Regions from separate parts of the Brevibacillus sp. RS1.1 genome, predicted to be linked through region 2. Evidence: predicted binding sites of a transcription regulator. Region 2 holds the regulator's gene; the other holds the start of a gene.
The links. Region 2 encodes LexA, which represses DNA repair genes until DNA is damaged. Its sites were predicted from a motif close to CGAACATATGTTCG; they were not measured.
Positions count from the first base shown of each region.

Region 1: a site for LexA is predicted at 6,905-6,918, ahead of ruvC (crossover junction endodeoxyribonuclease RuvC). Genes of this name have one in related genera too.

Region 1 covers NZ_JABSVA010000002.1:203,244-212,820, forward strand. Annotated here, with positions in the region: gene yajC (preprotein translocase subunit YajC) at 1-79, opposite strand, end outside; gene tgt (tRNA guanosine(34) transglycosylase Tgt) at 98-1,228, opposite strand; gene queA (tRNA preQ1(34) S-adenosylmethionine ribosyltransferase-isomerase QueA) at 1,346-2,374, opposite strand; gene HP570_RS06595 (SpoIID/LytB domain-containing protein) at 2,418-4,352, opposite strand; gene HP570_RS06600 (DUF2905 domain-containing protein) at 4,513-4,731, opposite strand; gene ruvB (Holliday junction branch migration DNA helicase RuvB) at 4,728-5,726, opposite strand; gene ruvA (Holliday junction branch migration protein RuvA) at 5,731-6,348, opposite strand; gene ruvC (crossover junction endodeoxyribonuclease RuvC) at 6,345-6,845, opposite strand; gene HP570_RS06620 (hypothetical protein) at 6,992-7,183, opposite strand; gene HP570_RS06625 (hypothetical protein) at 7,316-8,401, shown strand; gene HP570_RS06630 (BofC C-terminal domain-containing protein) at 8,487-9,059, opposite strand; gene HP570_RS06635 (bifunctional 2',3'-cyclic-nucleotide 2'-phosphodiesterase/3'-nucleotidase) at 9,275-9,577, shown strand, end outside.
Region 2 covers NZ_JABSVA010000001.1:412,299-421,875, reverse strand. Annotated here, with positions in the region: gene HP570_RS01730 (GNAT family N-acetyltransferase) at 345-1,235, shown strand; gene HP570_RS01725 (TetR/AcrR family transcriptional regulator) at 1,513-2,103, opposite strand; gene HP570_RS01720 (MFS transporter) at 2,445-3,617, shown strand; gene HP570_RS01715 (GNAT family N-acetyltransferase) at 3,835-4,308, shown strand; gene HP570_RS01710 (hypothetical protein) at 4,398-5,078, opposite strand; gene HP570_RS01705 (DUF4269 domain-containing protein) at 5,166-5,741, opposite strand; gene HP570_RS01700 (DUF456 domain-containing protein) at 5,850-6,335, shown strand; gene lexA (transcriptional repressor LexA) at 6,386-7,009, opposite strand; gene yneA (cell division suppressor protein YneA) at 7,172-7,507, shown strand; gene HP570_RS01685 (DUF896 domain-containing protein) at 7,584-7,781, shown strand; gene crcB (fluoride efflux transporter CrcB) at 7,878-8,243, shown strand; gene HP570_RS01675 (HelD family protein) at 8,282-9,577, shown strand, end outside.

The DNA of each region.
Region 1 (9,577 bases), on a different contig from region 2:
TTTGTTGCGGACGAATCAGCAAGAAGTAAAAAATCGCAAACATGATGATAATCGGTAAAAACTGAGTCAAGCCATCCATGAAAAAAATCCCCCTCGATTAAAAAGATCTATCTTCACCCAATCCATATTGAGCGAAAAACTGGTCGCGGAAATCTTGCAAGCGGTCTTCGGCAATCGCCTGACGCACCTGTTCCATTAACTTCACCAAGAAGTGCAGGTTATGGTAAGTAGTTAATCGGATACCAAAGGTTTCCTCCGACTTGACCAGGTGTCGGATGTAAGCACGTGTGTAATTTTTGCAGGTGTAGCAATCGCAATTTGGATCAAGCGGGGTAAAGTCGCGCGCGTATTTTGCATTACGGATGACCAGTCTTCCCTGGCTTGTCATGCATGTCCCATTGCGGGCAATTCTTGTCGGCAACACACAATCAAACATGTCGATGCCGCGGATCGCTCCCTCGATAAGCGCATCTGGTGATCCAACCCCCATCAAATAGCGGGCTTTGCTTGTCGGAAGCAGCGGAACAGTATGCTCCAGCACTTCGTACATCAAAGGAAACGGTTCTCCCACGCTCAAACCGCCGATCGCATATCCTGGGAAATCCATGGAAACGAGATCTCGTGCACTTTGTGCGCGCAAGTCGTTGAACATTCCACCTTGAACGATCCCAAACAGCGCTTGCTCGTTTGGACGAGTGTGCGCCTTCAGGCAACGCTCTGCCCAGCGGGTTGTTCGCTCCATTGATTTTTTTACGTAATCGTACTCAGCAGGATAAGGAGCACACTCATCGAATGCCATGAAAATATCGGCACCCAACGCGTTTTGAATCTGTGTCGCCTCTTCAGGACCAATAAACAGCTTCTCTCCGTTTAGGTGGGAACGGAAGGATACTCCTTCCTCCGTGATCTTGCGGAGGTTACTAAGGCTAAATACTTGAAAACCGCCGGAATCAGTCAGAATGGCACGGTCCCAATTCATAAAACCGTGCAGTCCGCCTGCCTCGCGAACAATTTCATGCCCTGGACGAAGAAACAAATGGTACGTATTACTGAGGATGATGCCCGCACCAATCGCTTTTAACTCCTCGGGGCTCATCGTCTTTACTGTCGCTTGTGTACCGACAGGCATAAAGACAGGGGTGTCAATCGTCCCATGAGGTGTATGTAGCTTACCGAGACGTGCACCAGTTTGTTTGCATGTTTTGATTAACTCGTAGCGTACAGCCAAATCTTTGCACTCCTCAAGCTATGTATGTAAGTCTTACCTATTATAGAAAAACTTCCGGGTGAAGTAAACCCACCTGACTAATAAGTATACACTTATACAGGTGGGTTGTTCACATTTTTATAAAATTAGCATCGCATCGCCAAAACTGAAGAAGCGATACTCCTCTTCGACAGCCGTTTTGTAGGCACGCATCACATTCTCTTTTCCAGCCAATGCACTTACAAGCATGACGAGCGTAGACTTCGGCAAGTGGAAGTTTGTCAGTAGCCCGTCCAGGATGGAAAACGTGTAGCCCGGATAAATGAAAATATCCGTCCAACCAGAGGTTGCCACCAGCTTTCCTCCATTCGCGCGCCCTACTGTCTCCAATGTTCGGCAGGATGTCGTCCCGACAGCGATTACTCTTCTACCTTCTACTTTTGCCTGATTCACCAGCTCTACTGTTTCTTCGGGAATCTCATAGTACTCCGCGTGCATGACATGCTCTTCCACGGAATCCGCTGATACAGGGCGAAAAGTCCCAAGTCCAACATGCAGTGTCACATAAGCCAGCTGTACCCCTTTGGCAGCGATTTGCTCCAAGTATGGCTTTGTGAAATGAAGCCCGGCTGTCGGAGCTGCCGCTGAACCGCGCTCCTTCGCATAGACTGTCTGGTAACGCTCGCTGTCCTCCAGCTGCGCGTGAATATACGGAGGCAAAGGCATCGAGCCTAATTGGTCGAGAATCTCATAAAAGATTCCCTCGTACAAAAAGCGCACGATTCGTCCACCTGTCTCTGTCACGTCTTCACAAACACAACGCAAAAGGCCGTTACCAAAAACCACTTCTGTCCCCGGCTTCATCCGCTTCCCGGGCTTCACCAGCGTCTCCCAACGATCCTCACCAAGTGATTTCAACAAAAGGATTTCTATTTTCGCACCAGTGTCAGCCTTTTCACCTATCAATCTGGCAGGTAAAACGCGGCTGTCATTCATGACGAGTACGTCCCCTGCCTGGAGGTGATCGATTAGATTGGTAAATTGCTGATGAACGATATTGCCTGTTTGTTTCTCTAACACGAGCAATCTCGATGAAGTTCGGTCTTCTAGCGGGTGCTGGGCGATCAAATGCTCCGGCAAATCAAAATCAAATTGTTGCACGTCCACGAAATCGTTACTCCTTTTTGCGGTAGATCTTGTGGCAAACGACTTACTTTTCGATTGTCACATCCTGGTAGTAGTGTTGCAAGATATCTTTGTAGTCATACCCTTCCTCTGCCATCGCACGTGCTCCGTATTGCGAAACACCAAGTCCGTGCCCAAAGCCAGTACCACGGAAGATGAATTGCGAACCATTGATCTTTTCTACTTCAAACTTCGTGCTGCGAAGAGGGGAGCCACCTTGTTGAAAAACAGAACGGAAAGCATCCGGTGAAGAAACGACGATTGGCTTCCCGTTTGCTTCCATCGCGATCACACGTCCAGATGGACCGCGCTCTGTCACTTTCAGGCTCGTTACGTTTCCTGAAATGCGTGGAGCTTTGTTCTTGTCATGCGCGGCATTGATCATGGCTGCGATCTCTGTAGCGGTAAACGGACCACGCGTCCACGAATACGCATTTTCTTCTTTTACTTCTGAGAGGATCGTTACCTCTGCACCAGTAGGGAGTACGGACAACACCCGATTCGTCGTTGTACTTGGACCCGAGCGCAAATTGGTATTCTCGGTCGAAATGACCGCCATTCTTTGTCCGGCTGAATTGCTCTGGCCTGTTTCGGTTACCAGATCATTTCGTACATAGCCGCTCGTACCATCCGCTAAAGCCACACGATACCATAAGCTTGCATTATCCATTGGATAGGTGTCTTTACTCTCGACAGATCGCAAATAAGGAACGGGATTGCCCCATACTTCTGTGCCATCCGCTGTCATACCGCCTGCGTTGGAATAGAAGAGCGACTCGGCTGGTTTGCCTTGGTAGTAAATGACTTCGCCTTCCGTCTCGTCGACGGCCTCACGCACATCATCAGACTCTTTTGTATAGCCATAATACGCCTGTTCGAAAACCGTATCGGACACATTGGCAACACCATACTTATTGCCTTGCCACACAGCACGAGTTCTCGACAGGACTGCCTGCGTTTTCAATGCTTCTATTGGCCAGCCTGGAGCCATTTCAGAGCCAACGACGCCATACAGATACTCTTCCATCGGAAGCTCATTTACTAGCGTCAAGTGACCATTGTATTCCGACAGCTCCATCTCACCACGATATGTGCGCTGCTCTCGTTCCACAACGCCAATCACCGCTTCATCGTCTGCTTTATTCGCTTCAACAGTCAGCTTAACTTGAGGGGAGAATACATACTTCCAAATCACTTCATCCGGTGATCCGTATACATCCTGCTTCAATATAACATATGAATGGCTGTCTGGCTCCTGATAGGAGAAAGAAGGGAATGCAGCGTTTGCTCTTCGTTTCAATTCTTTCACAGCATCAGGACTAACCTCATCACCGATCCAAACCGCATACTTTACTTTATCCCCCTCTGATACCATTACGGGATAAGCAGGAATACCCGTTGCTTCAAAGGACGCTTGCCATTCTTGCGCTTCCTTTAAGCTTTTGAATTTACCCGCTTCGAGTCGATGCGGGCCTTTTACCAGCGGATTCTGCCCGATTGCTTGGGCAACTGTTTTTGCCTGATTCGCAGCAGCCTGATACGTGTCGTACGTTCCGCTTACAACCTGATAGACGGTCTGACCGTTACGTTTTGCCACCTGGATCGAACCCTCGTATTTTCGTTGGCTCAATTGCTGTGCAATCTGCTGTGCGCGATTCCAGTCACCTGTTTCGGCAACGATCAGATGATATTCATCAACTCGGTAACGAGCTGCATCTCCCTTTAATTCGGGTAAATCTGTCTTGCCTTCGGGTCCATTGAGCACGACCTCCATTCCATTTGCAGCAGTTAGCGTAACGGAAGGAACTACTCCCCGATAGCCTTGTCCTGTATCCACAAATAGCGCAACCCTAATATTGTCGCCGGCTGCCTGCGCTGGTTCATGTCCTCCTACGAGAACTACTGATAGCAGGCCCACCGAAAGGACTTTCCCCATCCATTTCTTTCTCATGTCGTCCATTGTCCTTTCTTCACCTGATTTTCAACAAAAATTGGCATGTCTTCCCATGTTTTTTCGACAATCGTCGGCTGATCTCCTGCCTTTTTCGTAAAATGGGACCAAACGCCCGCACACACAAAAAACCACCGGAACGATGAGCTCCGATGGCCTACACACTTGCTTATTTAAACAACCGAAATAGATACATGCCAAGAGACAGGACGATGCTAATCACAATACAAGTCACAATCGGAAAGTAGAATTTGACGTTTTCCTTTTCTACCACGATATCTCCCGGCAAACGCCCCAAAGGCAAAAATCTGCCTCCTACCTGCCACAACAGACCGATTACGATTAAAGCAGCACCACCAATAATAAGTAGCTTGGCTACAGGATTCACGATTTCATCTCCCGACCAAAGTGTTGATACGCACTTGGGGTGAGTACACGCCCCCGTGGCGTCCGCTGCATAAAGCCAATCTGCATGAGGTACGGCTCGCAAACATCTTCCACCGTCTGTGACTCTTCTCCGATTGTTGCTGCGATCGTATCCAGTCCAACCGGTCCACCGTCAAAACGATCAATAATCGCTAGCAACAGTTTGTGGTCGATATGATCGAGACCGCAGGCATCTACTTGCAATCTTTCCAGCGCTTCTTTGGCAATCTCTGTCGTAATGACGCCTTCGCCTTTTACTTGGGCAAAATCGCGAACCCGCTTCAGCAAACGGTTTGCCACCCGGGGTGTTCCCCGTGAACGTCTGGCAATCTCCTCTGCCCCGCCTTCTCGAATGACGACCTGCAGGATGTCGGCTGCCCGTGAAACGATAAAGGTCAGTTCCGGAACAGTATAGAATTCCAGGCGATTGACAACCCCAAAGCGATCTCGAAGCGGCGCGGAGAGCATTCCAGCCCGCGTCGTAGCCCCGACCAGTGTAAATGGCGGCAAATCCAAACGAACACTGCGAGCGCTTGGCCCTTTACCGATAATGATGTCCAGCGCAAAATCCTCCATTGCCGGATACAGAACTTCCTCGACGCTTCGGTTAAGTCTGTGAATCTCGTCAATAAACAGGACATCGCCTTCTTGCAAATTCGTCAAAATCGCTGCCAAATCACCGGGGCGTTCAATTGCTGGACCAGAAGTCGTGCGGATATTCACACCCAGCTCATTTGCAATAATTTGCGACAGAGTCGTCTTCCCCAGACCAGGAGGACCGTACAGCAGTACGTGGTCCAACGACTCTTTCCGCATTTTGGCCGCTTCAATAAAAATTTTCAGGTTTTCCTTCACATGCTGCTGACCGATGTATTCGTTTAAATAGCGAGGACGGAGGCTCAGCTCCGCCGCATCTTCTTCCCAATTCATATGCGTCGTGATGATCCGAGAATCCAAAATCCTACCCCCTCATGAGCAACGCAAGCCCTTGTTTGATGAGCTTTTCTACACCATCGCCCTCTTTTGATTTCTCAGACAGCGTGTTTCTGATTTTTTGCAGTTCACCATCAGAGTAACCCAGTGCAGTCAACGCATCGAGCGCTTCGTTCAGTGCAGACACAGCTTGCTCGCCTGCTGTCAAATCACCCGCTGCAACAGTCAAAATCGCAGATGGTGTGTACCCTACCAATTTATCCTTCAAATCGAGGATAATTCGCTGGGCTGTCTTTTTCCCAATCCCCGGAAATTTCGTCAAATAGGTAACATTCTCCTGTTGAACCGCCATCACTAGCTGCTCAGGCGTTGCAGCGGCCAGAATAGCCAATCCGCCCTTTGGACCAATTCCGCTAACATCGAGCAGCTTGCGGAACAAATCGCGTTCGTCACGGGTAGCGAAGCCGTACAGCAGGATGGCATCTTCCCGCACGTGGTGGTGGGTAAACAATTTGGTTTTGTTGCCTTCATACCGAACGAATTGGTACGGGTTTGGGCAAAACAGTCGATAACCAATTCCACCCGTTTCGATAACTATGTATTCCGAATCGAGATAACTAAGTGTACCTTCTACAAAATCAATCATTTCTTGACCCCTTCCGAAATGGAAATGAACGCTCGAAACTGTGCGTGCGTAATCGCAATGCCCAATGCGTCCGCCACGTCGTCAGGCTTTGGTACTTCCTTTAACCGCAATAGGAGCTTCGTCATTTCCTGTATTTGCTTCTTCTCTGCCCCCCCGTATCCAGTCACAGCTTGCTTGACCTGCATCGGGGTATATTCATAGACCGGCACACCAGCCAGCTCTGCTGCAAGGATAATAACCCCTCGCGCTTGACCAACTGTAAAGGCCGTCGTCACGTTTTTATTAAAGAAAAGCTTTTCGACGGACATTTCATCGGGACGATAGGTTTCCAGAAGGCTCTGCATTGCCTCAAAAATCTGTTTCAATCTAAGCGGTACTGGCAATCCAGCTTCTGTTTGAATGCTTCCATATTGGACGGGACGCAATTGGCTGCCCTCTTTATCCACAACCCCGAAGCCAACAATCGCAATGCCAGGGTCAATTCCTAAAATGCGCATAGTCCACTCTCCGTGAGCAAAGATTCTACTCTCTACTGTAACACAAAGCACCCAAAAAGCGAACGTGTATTTCCATTTCATATCCAAGTCGACTTTTGAACAAAAAAACCCGCTCCCTATAAAAGGAACGGGTTATACGGCGTCTGTTAGTGTTTGTTCATTCCGAATGAATCCGACACATCATGCTGCATGTGGGCATAGTCGTCTACGCCACTTTGCATGTGCTCTTTGATCTTATTGATCTGTTGGTAATTGAGCTTGTTGTGCCCCTGGTTCAACTGAACGTACAAACGCTGATGGAACTGGTCTTTGTAGCTACCTCTAGGCATGGTAGACATGGTCTAAAGACTCCTCCTTCGATCACCGTATGAAATCAGTATGGCGTAAGCGCAATGGTGTTATGATACCAAGATTTACGCCACATATGTCAGACATCTTATTGAAACGATAAGCTGTGGAGGTGTTGGTTGTTGCGCAGTAAAGTCCTTATTTTTTGTATCTATTTTCTCGCAATCGCACTGTCCATGCCATACAATGCGCTTGCCAAGATCAAGAATGACATCATGGTCACCGTATCGGTATCACCCGATTCCTCCTTCCAAACGACCATGTCCTTCCCTGATCAAAAGCAATTTACGAAGCGGATATTGGGCTCTGCTATCGAAGTTGCTTCCTATAACCCACACTGGGTACGCGCTACATTGACCGTAAAAAAACGAATGTATGTATATGATCACGATGGTCAGCTTTATGAAAAAGAAATGCCGCGTCGCTATGTGTTGGCAAATGATGTTCGCCAGCAGATCGAAGAAATGGTCAAGTCCGTAGAGGCAGTCCATTTTGCACAAGCCATTCCTTGGGAACAGGTGAAAAAAACGTTAAAACGGATGGAATTCGGTACGGTAATTGATTTAGAGACAGGACAACGTTTTGATGTCCAGCGCAGAGCAGGTAGTCGCCATGCCGATGTTCAACCGTTGACACGCAAGGATACACAGATCATGAAGAACATTTATCAGGGAAAATGGTCGTGGAAGCGCAGAGCCATTCTGGTAGAGGTAGACGGCACTTATTTTGCAGCGTCTATGCACGGAATGCCTCATGGTGCTGGTGCGATTAAGGGAAATGAATTCCCTGGGCATTTTTGCATCCACTTTTTTGGCAGCTCCACCCATCGACGCTCAGAGCCCGATCCCAGTCACAGCATGATGATTCTCAAAGCCTCCGGAGCACTTGCCACTACACTAAAAGGGGCGTCACCTGAAGAATTGGTCGGCTATTTCCTCACCGCTCTGCATGAGCACGACACCCATTCGATGCGAATGACAACAGACGGTTTCACACTTCCAGAAGAACTGTCCGCGATCGAATCTGTGCGAACGTCAGAAATCGTCATCCCTTCAGACGAACGTGGTCCCCTCTTGATAGAGGTTCCTGTTCGGCTCGCGTACATCGCAGAGGAAGGCGGGAATTTTCGACGAACATGGAAGTTTCTTTTGCGCCGTGAAGTCCCGGGGGAACGCTGGCGAATCATTGCGGTTGAACTAAATCCGTAGCCATGGAAACAAAAATCCCTTTCCAGTCCATACGCGCTTGTTACACGAAAGGCTCGAAAGGGATTTCTTTTCGGTTTACCCGTATTCATTGTCCGCTCCATTGGTATTCGCCATAGGTAGACAACACACTGTTATATTCTGCCAAGTTCCGAATGCGAATCCCCCGTTTCAGATTCTCCCATTCCTCTTTTGGCAGACTCGCTTCCATTTTTGCCGTATCGATTCGATAAAAGGTTTGCACGACATCTTGTTCAGCAGGCAGACCATGAAACAGGGCAAGCATGCCGTCCGCAGCTATTCCGATATGTCCATTCTCCTTGCACGCTGGCGCTATATCCTGCTCGCGTTTCATTAAGAGCATCTTGACGGGCTCGGCTTGTACAATTTCCCATCCAGTATAGTTGCCCATGGCGTCTGCCAGTTGATTCGGACGAACCGATACATGTTCTTCATCTCGCACCCCACACAAATAATGGCGGGCTAAAACCAGTTCGTACGAATTACCTGCGACTACATCCGCTTTACCAGTATGGTTCAGTAAGCGTGTAAGACCTGAATCACTTCCATTTTTACCCAGAAATACAATACCGGCTACGACGCCTGTAACGAAAGCTACACCCCAGGTCGCGTAAACCATCCACTTTTTCTTCTCAGTCAAATAGAACCCCTTCTTTTATAGGCTTTTCTTCCTATCATTGCCACAAAGAAACAGGGGCATACGCGACTAAAGTGGGATTGACGTTATATTTTTTTACTTTTGTCAATACAAAAAATTAATATACTATTTCATCTAGCTATCTATCCAGCCTTCAAATCTAATGATAAACTATTTTTGCTTGGCATTATTGTAAACTTATGGAGGTCATTTCAAACATGAAAAAAACGAACAAAAAAATGCTGACTGCTTTTCTCCTCAGCACTTCTTTGGTTGTTGGCGCACTCTCTTTTCCTCTTACTCCTGTAAGCGCGCAAACAGGTTCTGTCCTCAAGCTCCGCCTTTTGGAAACGACAGATATCCACACCAACATCGTGAACTATGACTACTATCAAGACAAAAACACAGACGAGTTTGGCCTCGCAAAAACAGCGACATTGGTCAAAAAAGCAAGAGAAGAAGCGAAAAACAGCATCCTGATCGACAACGGTGACTTGTTGCAAGGAAACCCATTGGGCGAC
Region 2 (9,577 bases):
ATCGAATGTGAAAAGAGGTTTTGATTGAGTATGATGAAACTGATAATCGCTAAGTAAAATTCGAATGAATTTTATATGGGAAAAGGTTAAATGAAGGGCGTGCCCTTGGTTTCTTTTTTATTCCTTTTTTCAAAAGCGATTAGAAGGCATTATATCTCATTCAAACAAATTTCACGTTTGTGCATGATATCTATTCAGTTCGGGATAAGTATCTTCATCACAACGATAAATTTGACCATGAGAAGAGAATTCTTCTTGTGGTCTTTTTTATTTGGAAAGAAGGGATTGCGAAAAAGGAATGGATGAGGACAAACCGCACAAAAAATAGAACGGGAGGTTTTTATATGCGTGAATATCGATTGATTAGTGACTACAAGCATATCGAAACATACAAGGAAAGCTTTAATGACCTCGCCAAGCAGATCTTTCAGCTCGATTTTAGAGAATGGGATAACAAGGGCTTTTGGAATGACAACTATGTCTGCTATTCCTATTTGGATGGGGATCAGGTTATTGCGAACGCTTCTGCCAGTAAGATGATCGTGACATCCAATGGAAAAGACTACAAGGCACTTCAGATCGGAACGGTCATGACGCATCCTGCCTATCGCAACCAGGGGCTGGCAGCGAAATTGATGAACCATATTCTTGAAATATGCGAGAAGGAATACGATTTTATCTATTTGTATGCCAATGATACCGTGCTCGATTTTTATCCGAAGTTTGGATTTGAGAGAGTACCTGAAAGTAGTTTTCGTTTATTGGCAACCGATTTGAAAAAGCACGTGGAACAAAAATCGGTCTTGCGTAAGCTGGATGTTGATAATGAGGCTGATTTTGATATTATGAAGGAATTTGCTGCGAAAAGAATCCCCGTTTCAACGAGACTAGGCATCAAAGATAGCGAGCATCTGTTGATGTTTTACTTTTTGCTTGTTTTTCGGGATGCGATCTATTATCTCGAAGAGGCGGATGTGATTGTCTTATTTGAACGAGAAGATGGACAACTGCATGTATTTGATGTTGTAAGTAAAAAACCAGTTGATATAGAAATGGTCATTTCTCATTTGATAACCGCTGAGACAACGATCATTCATTTTCACTTTATGCCGGATAGTGAGAATGAAAAGATCCAATCTGCATGGATGACAACAACCGATGATGTCTTATTTGTTCGCCCCTCGTTAAAAATGGAGACAGAACATTTTCGTTTTCCGCTTACTTCCCACGCATAAAAGGTTTGAAAAGACACAGTAGGTGAAACAGTAAAATAGCTTCGTGCCATCGGGGGTTGCCGAAAAATGATCAAATGTGATTATCACAATATATGAGTTATGTGCTACCAGTTTATAAAGACTGGTAGTTTTTTAATCCCCCTTCTGAAGGGTGGATGTACAAATGATGGTCACATCAAGTCGACGATCGGGAAGGATGATCAACAGATTGAGGCCAGATCGTCGTACAGCACACAAGAATGGCGGGATGATTCATTGTGATACACAACAAAAGGACCTATCCCAGCAGTTCTTTGGCTCCGTTCATGACTAAGGGCAAAGACTGTTTAACGAATGATTCCGCACTTATTAGACGCCCCTCATTGTTCCAAACGTAAGCCGCCCCATACATTCCCCAACTTAACATGACAGAAGCTGTATTTATTAAGAATTGCTGGTTTGGAGTCGATAGCATCTTGTCTTTGTCTATAAAGGAAAGAAGTATCGTTTGAATTTTTTCCTTTATTTGAATTTCGAATACAGGTACAAGCGATGTATTTCTTCTTTTGCACATAGTGCTTAGACCCATGTGAAATTCACATACCCCGAGAAAAATACTCTGAATTGTTTCTTCATTCAATACTTCGTGACCGCTTATTCTACGATTCATGATTGTCATAAATGATTCCATTAGTCTGGCCTCAAGAATTTCGAATTTATCTACAAAGTGCGCATAAAAAGTCGCTCTGTTAACAGTAGCCCGCTCTGCAATATCCCTAACGGTTATCGATTCAAAGTCTTTTTCTTGAATTAATGAAGCAAAAGCGTCTTGAAGGAGTCGCCGTGTACGTATCACACGAGGATCAGCTTCATTCTTTTTAATGGTCATGGTTAAGATCTCCCCAGTAAAACGACATTATAGAAATGGTGTTGTCTATACAACGGTTTATGGTTATTGCTGATTGCGTACCATTCGGTTGCTATTATAGCATACAAATACAACAAGTGTTGTTCAAGCAACTGGTGTTGTATTGACACAAAATGCTGAATGCCATTTTTTCAAAAGGAGGAGAGAACCATGTCGGTTTGTAACTATGATCCCGAGATCAAGATTTCGCGGGAGGAATAGACCGAAACATTACGGCAAGCTCCGCGCTGGCTCCTTTAGCTGCTGACATGCAGCCGTGGCGTTTTTTCGTAGTGATATAAAACACATCAGGAGTGTGAATGATGAAGAGCACTTGGAAAGTTTACGTTCTAGCCTTGATCAGTTTTTTAGTTGGAACATCCAATTACATCGTTTCCGGAATATTAGACCGAATTGCAGAAACATTGGGAACTAACGTTGCGGTAGCAGGTCAGCTCATTACGGTTTATTCCCTGGCCTATGCGGTCGGCACTCCTATTTTGATGGCGCTGACGGCCAAAATGGACCGGCTTAAGCTCCTACTTTATTCGCTGGGCCTCTTTATTGCCGCAAACCTGCTGACATTTATAATGTCTGACTTTGGTTTCTTCATTACCGCGAGAATCATTACGGCGTTAGGCGCCGGGGTGGTCACAGTTAACGCGCTCAGTATCGCCGCCAAAATCGCTCCGCCAGGTAAGCAGGCCAGCGCCATCGCGAACGTCACCATGGGCATTACCGCATCGCTCATCATCGGCGTCCCGCTGGGCAGAATGATAGCCTCTGCTTTTGGCTGGAAAGCGGTATTTCTGGCCATCGCGATTGTCGGGGGCTTGGCCATGCTTGTCATTGCTGCAGTTATACCACGTATGCAGGGCGACAAGCCTATCCCTCTGATTAAACAATTTGCTTTGTTAAAAAAACCTCAGGTTTTGGTTGCTTTAGCGATTACTTTTTTCTGGTTGGGAGGATATTCCCTCGTCTATACTTACTTATCCCCTTTTCTGCTAGAGGTAACTCATTTACATGAATCATTGATTAGCGCAGCTCTGTTCGTGTTCGGCGTTGCCAGTTTGATTGGCTCGAAAGTCGGCGGCTACAGTGCGGATAAACGGGGCATCAAATACACGCTCGTTTCTGGGATGGTGCTTCACGTCATTTCGTTGATTTTGCTATCTTTAGTCGGACAGTCGGTCATTGCCGTATTCGCCATTTTGATCCTCTGGTCTTTTGCCGCATGGTCATCTGCTCCCGCGCAGCAATTTAACCTAGTTTCGCTTGTTCCTGAATCCACGGGCGTCATGCTGAGCTTGAACAGTTCCATGATGCAGCTTGCCATGGCAGTCGGCGCAGGAATTGGCGGGCTGATCGTTAACCGTGTTTCTTTAGCATCCATTACCTGGTTCGGCGTACTCGGCGTACTCATCTCCATCATTGCTGTGTTTGTATTGTCCAGAATGGCATCACGGCATTCGGTGGTTCAATCAGTGGAGTAAGGTGATCTTTCAGTTCTTTACAAAAAAGCAGACCGCAAATGAACGGCCCCCCAATTGTTGGACGCAACAATGCGGTGTGGTTGTTAAGGCAACGAAAAGTACATATCCATGTAGATAAATGAACGTAAACTATCGGGGGAACGATGCTACAATAAATAAACGAGACGCGGCTGCCGGCATGATTCGGTAGCCACGTTATACTCTAGGGGGAGTTTCCATGCTACTTCGAAGATTTCATGAGACGGATATTGACCAGATCATCACTTTATTTTATGAGACCGTGCATACCATAAATAAGCAAGATTACACGCAAGAACAAGTAAATGCTTGGGCTTCCCTAGCGGATTTGAAGCAGAGGAAAGAGGTCTGGTTGAAAGCTCTAACGAGTAATATTTCCTATGTTGCTGAAATGAATGGTTATATCGTGGGCTTTTCTGACATGAGTGTACAAGGTTACCTGGATAGACTATTTGTTCATAAAGAGCATCAGGGGCAAGGAATTGCTTCAGCATTGGTAGACACACTTGAATCTGAAGCCAAAAAATTAGGTCTAATCGAAATAGAAACCGATTCGAGTATTACCGCTAGACCCTTTTTTGAAAGAAAAGGGTACATCGTAGTAAAATCGCAAATCGTTGAACGCAATAGCACTAAGCTGATGAATTTTAGAATGAAGAAAAGTTTATGCTAACGAGAGACGAAAGCTGAATACAAAAAAACAAAAAAGTCGGTAATCCTGAGAACGGGAAGCTGGTTACGTCGGCCAGCTGAGTGCCCTGATTACTCTTTAAATGAAACCATAGTAACATTCTGATCTTTTTCGTTCACCGTTAAAACAACCTCACTTGCATAGCGTGAGAGAAATACGAGAAAGGGGGATTCTAGCAGGTCGTCACTGAGCACCCAGTTCGTGGGGGATATGGAGACCTCGTCACACGTTTTGAATGGTCTATTCATAAAGTCCCAGAGCCTTTTGTGATCCGGTTGGGGAAGGTAGGTAGTCTGCTTGATAAAGGAATCCCTGTCTATTTGGAACAGCTTAATGCTTAGTCGATTACTACGCTCACATTCTCCCTGTAGATAAAAATCGCTTACCAGAGGATCAATCTTACTTGTATGTATGACCGATTCGATAAAAGAACTCTTTATATTCGGCTTTAAGTCCTCCAGCCTGATTTCCTCCAACTTTCCATTTGTGCATATTCCCCGTACTGTCGTAAACAGGCTTGTGAAATTGACGGAAGCATACGCTTCTATCTCGGGATCGTTGTGGGCCGGAATCCGATAAGCAGTGTGCTCATGAACAACAAAAGGGGCGATGGCCCATTGCAGAACGATATCATGGATAAAATCGGGAGGTTCCTGAAGCCCACTTGACTCGAATCTCTTAAATGAGAAGTCGACGTTTGTTTCTACCCGATTCTCTCCAGTGAGGAGCGGTAGCTCTATCAGCCAATCCATATAGTATGTCCTCCTTAATGATCGGTTGCAACGCCAGTCACTGTTTACCCCTTATGATCCCAGCAAGTTGATAGATTTGCTAGCAGATTAATCCTTTCGTAGGGGCTGAACTCTTTGGCGTAATTCCTGTTCGGTCAACGACTCCAATTGCAACAAGGCCTCATACGGATCATCACCCGGAATATGAAAGTATCGAGCAAATGCAGGTTCTGTTTTGAGGCCGTCTTGCTTCAGAGCCCTGATATGGATACACGCATCCAAGCCCCCTATATGTAATAATCGTGCTTCGATGTCCATATGACGATAGGCGTTTTGCTTTTCGACTGCAACCGGTTGAGCAAACAATTCAAACCAAAAGCCAGCTGTGAAAAACGAAATAACGCACGTGGGAATCCCTTTTAGATCGAGTTTTGTCACTTCAAATCTGGACAAGCAGCCAAACGCTTTACGGACAACCTGCTCAAACTGATCCAGATCACGACTCTCACAAATAATATCCAGATCGCTTTGCTCAACATCAATGTCCAATGGGATGGTTCCGGCAAGCACTGGACGGTAATCGGCTAGTACTTCCATGATATGCGTCTGTTGAATCGCTTCCCACGCCGCTTTTTGGCGCATTGTTCCTCTGCTCAAGTAAGAGAGATCATGCCAATTTTTCATGAAACTACCCCCATGTCCACTTTCTTTTAAAATAGTGTAGACAAAAGTGAATAAGTGCGCAACGAAATTGGTAATCACTCGTATACCTAAATGAAGGGAGTGTAGTGGATGGAAATACTTTTATGGGTTGTGGTTGTGTTATTGTTCCTGCTAAGCATCGCAGGAATTTTCTTACCCGTTTTACCTGATACGATCTTGTTGTGGGCGGGCTTTTTGCTCTATCACTTTTTCATTGCAGATCCGGGAGCGGGATTGCCGGCATCCTTTTGGTGGGGAATGGCCGTTCTAAGCATTCTGCTTTACGGTGCTGACTTGCTGACGAACATGTACTTTGTGAAAAAGTACGGGGGGTCCAAGTGGTCGTCCGTTGCTGCAGCGGTCGGAATTATCCTCGGAATTTTCGTTTTCCCACCGTTTGGTATGCTGATCTTGCCGTTCGTATTCGTCGTTCTCGTAGAGTTGATGGTGCAGAAGCAATCGATGGAGCGAGCAGTGAAAGCGGGGGTAGGCTCACTGATCGGATTTTTGGGCAGTGCGGTCGTAAAAGTCATCTTGCAAGTTACGATGATCATCTGGTTTTTTATCGCCAGATAACATATAGAAAACAAAAGGGACAGCCGAGGCTGTCCTTTTTTACGTGGAAACTAGTGAATGAGGCGATAGACACCAATGACTTTACCGAGAATGGTGACATGCTCCAGAATGATCGGTTCCATCGTGGCATTTTCCGGTTGGAGACGGAAGTGGTTCTTTTCTTTGAAAAATCTTTTGACGGTCGCTTCATCTTCTTCTGTCATGGCTACGACAATGTCACCATTGTTCGCTACGTGCTGTTGGCGAACAATGACGTAGTCTCCGTCGAGAATCCCGGCATCAATCATGCTATTCCCGGAGACGCGCAGCATGTAGACCTTGTCGGAAGTCACGATATTGTCTGGAAGCGGGAAGTATTCTTCCACATCCTCAATGGCTGTAATGGGTTGTCCAGCGGTTACTTTTCCAATTACTGGCACACGGACGACAGAGTCTTCGAAATTGTCTTGAAAACGATCTTCATCTGAAAGCAATTCGATGGCGCGAGGTTTGGTAGGATCTCGACGAATGAGGCCTTTTTTCTCTAAGCGTGCCAAATGACCATGTACCGTTGAGCTGGAAGCGAGTCCAACAGCCTCTCCAATTTCACGTACAGAAGGCGGATATCCTTTATCACGAACTTCCTTTCGTATGAACTCGATGATGGCTTGTTGTCTACTCGATAATTTTGACATAGAAAGACACCCCTGATTTCTCGAACATATTTTCCTATATTATACCATGGGAGCTTGCGTTCGACAAACATAAGTTCGTTTCGTTGTTGACATGAACATATGTTCTCATTTATTATGAGCTTACAAGAGAACAGAACGTATGTTTGTAAGGAGGCCATTATCATGAATTCATCGACAGTACGTAATCGTTTCGAGAAAAAAGAAGAACGTCGTGTTCGTTTTGGTATCACGAGAGGTCAAGCACTCTTGTTTCTTATTACATTTACTCTCTTTTTTTACTTGTTGACCGAACTAGTGTTTGCTGCTTCACCAATGGACGAGCCACAAGGCATAGAAGTAACCGTACAATCCGGAGATAGTCTATGGTCGTTAGCCGTTCGCTACTCAGATCAGCATACGGATGTTCGTGACTATATCATAGAAATCAAGGAAGCGAACGGTTTGGATAGCAACTGGATTTACCCGGGGCAAACTCTGATCATGCCTGATATGCCGTAAGTGTTCGGCTGTCTTGCGAGATCATTCGAATGTGGTATAATGAAGCGGCACTACTACAGAGTGGGAGGAACCAGCAGTGGTATCTGACGCAGAAATTAAACGCATTAACGAATTGGTCAAAAAGTCTCGCGAAGAAGGTTTAACTGAAGAGGAAAAGCTCGAGCAAAAAGCATTGCGCCAAAAGTACATTGACGCCGTTAAGCTTTCACTGAGAGCAAATTTGGATTCCATCCGTTATGTGGAAGACCTTGAAGAAAATAAGCCAAAACAGTAAGATAACAATTACTGATACGACAGACATCCTCGCTTGACGCTAGGGTGTCTTTTTCTGTGACAGACATAACGCTTTGATAGCCAGGGAGGGAAAGCGATGGCGTGGATAGCTGTGGCGGTTGGCGGAGCAGTTGGCTCTCTTGTGCGCTACCTATTGTCTTTACTCGCAAATCAGCCGGAATGGCCGTGGGGAACCTGGATCGCCAATGTCTGTGGCTCCTTGATCATTGGCATCTTGTTCGTGCTGGGGAAAGAACGTGGCATTTTATCTCCCACACTCTATCTCTTATTTGCAACGGGTGTCATGGGAGGATTTACGACTTTCTCTAGCTTCTCCTTGGAAGTGGTCACTTTTTGGGGAGAAGGACATCTGTTGCGGGGCACATTATATGCTCTTCTCAGTTTGGGACTCGGTCTACTTTCATGTGCGGTTGGAATATGGCTGGCCAGGCATTGGTCCTGATACGTTCAAAGACACGATACATGTGAGGGGGAATGAAGGTGAGTACACAGCATCGTGATTATGAGTTGGAACAAAAAAAGCTGGATGAAACCATTTCAGCTATTGATGAAGAAATGGAGCAGCTTCGCAATGAAATTCGCGAGGCAACCGATGACTATGTGAAACAGGTCGTTAACTCTAAAAAGGCAAAGGATTTGCGCTATCTGGAAGATCAGGGGCGAGAGAAGCCTTATTTCGGCAGAGTGGACTTCTTGAAGGATGAAATCTACGAGCTGGATCAGGTCTACATAGGAAAACGGGGAATTGTACGCAGCGATACATTTGATTCTGTCGTCGTGGATTGGCGAGCGCCTATCGCCAGTCTTTATTATTCTGGTGAGAGCAAAGACGCGTTTTATCGGATGGGACGCGAGATCGTGCGTGGTGAAGTTCGATTAAAGCGTAATTTTGCGATTGAAGACGGAAAGATCGTTGGCATCTATGATGGAGCGGTAAAAGAAACAATTAACCGCGAAATGGGGCATCCTGACGAGTTTTTGCAGGAGGGCTTCATCGATGAATTTTTGGCAGCCAATTTAAATCAGGCGAACGATAGCAGACTAAAAGACATCGTCGCTACCATTCAATCCGAGCAAAATGATATTATTCGGGCGGAAAAAGAACGGCCCATTGTCGTGCAAGGTGTAGCGGGGAGCGGAAAAACGACGATTGCGCTGCACCGACTCTCCTATTTGATTTATAACTTCCAGGATTCCATGATGTCCAAAAAATTCATGGTGTTTGCGCCAAACCGGATGTTTCTTACCTATATATCCGAGGTTTTGCCGGAGTTGGGAGTTGATGACGTTCAACAGTCTACCTTTGTAGATTGGGCAGCGCGTCTTGTGAAGCCTCTGCTTCCAAAAGGATGGAGAATCGTGAGTCCCGATAAGCCTCTTCAATTGTTCTTCGAAGAAGGGCAGGATGAGCGCCAGCAAGAAATGACGCGAAACAGGCTTCGCTTCAAAGGATCGCTCGCTTGTCGGGAGGCGCTGGAGCAATACATTCGGCATATCGTCGAAACGAGAATCCCTTTTAAGAAACTCAGCTTTTTATACAACAAAACAAAGCAAGTCTTTTCCATTCCGGGTGATTTTATACGCCAATGCTTCTTGGAGCAATTCGCCAATATGCCGTATCATCGTCGAGTAGAAGCGCTTCGCAAGCATTTAAAACAAGAAATGAACAAGCAATTATTTGCCCATTTACGAGAACGAAAAGTCGATTTGGACAAAGAAGGCTTGTACAAATTCGAGAAAATGCTGGAGCAAATCCTGGATACGTACCTGACTTCG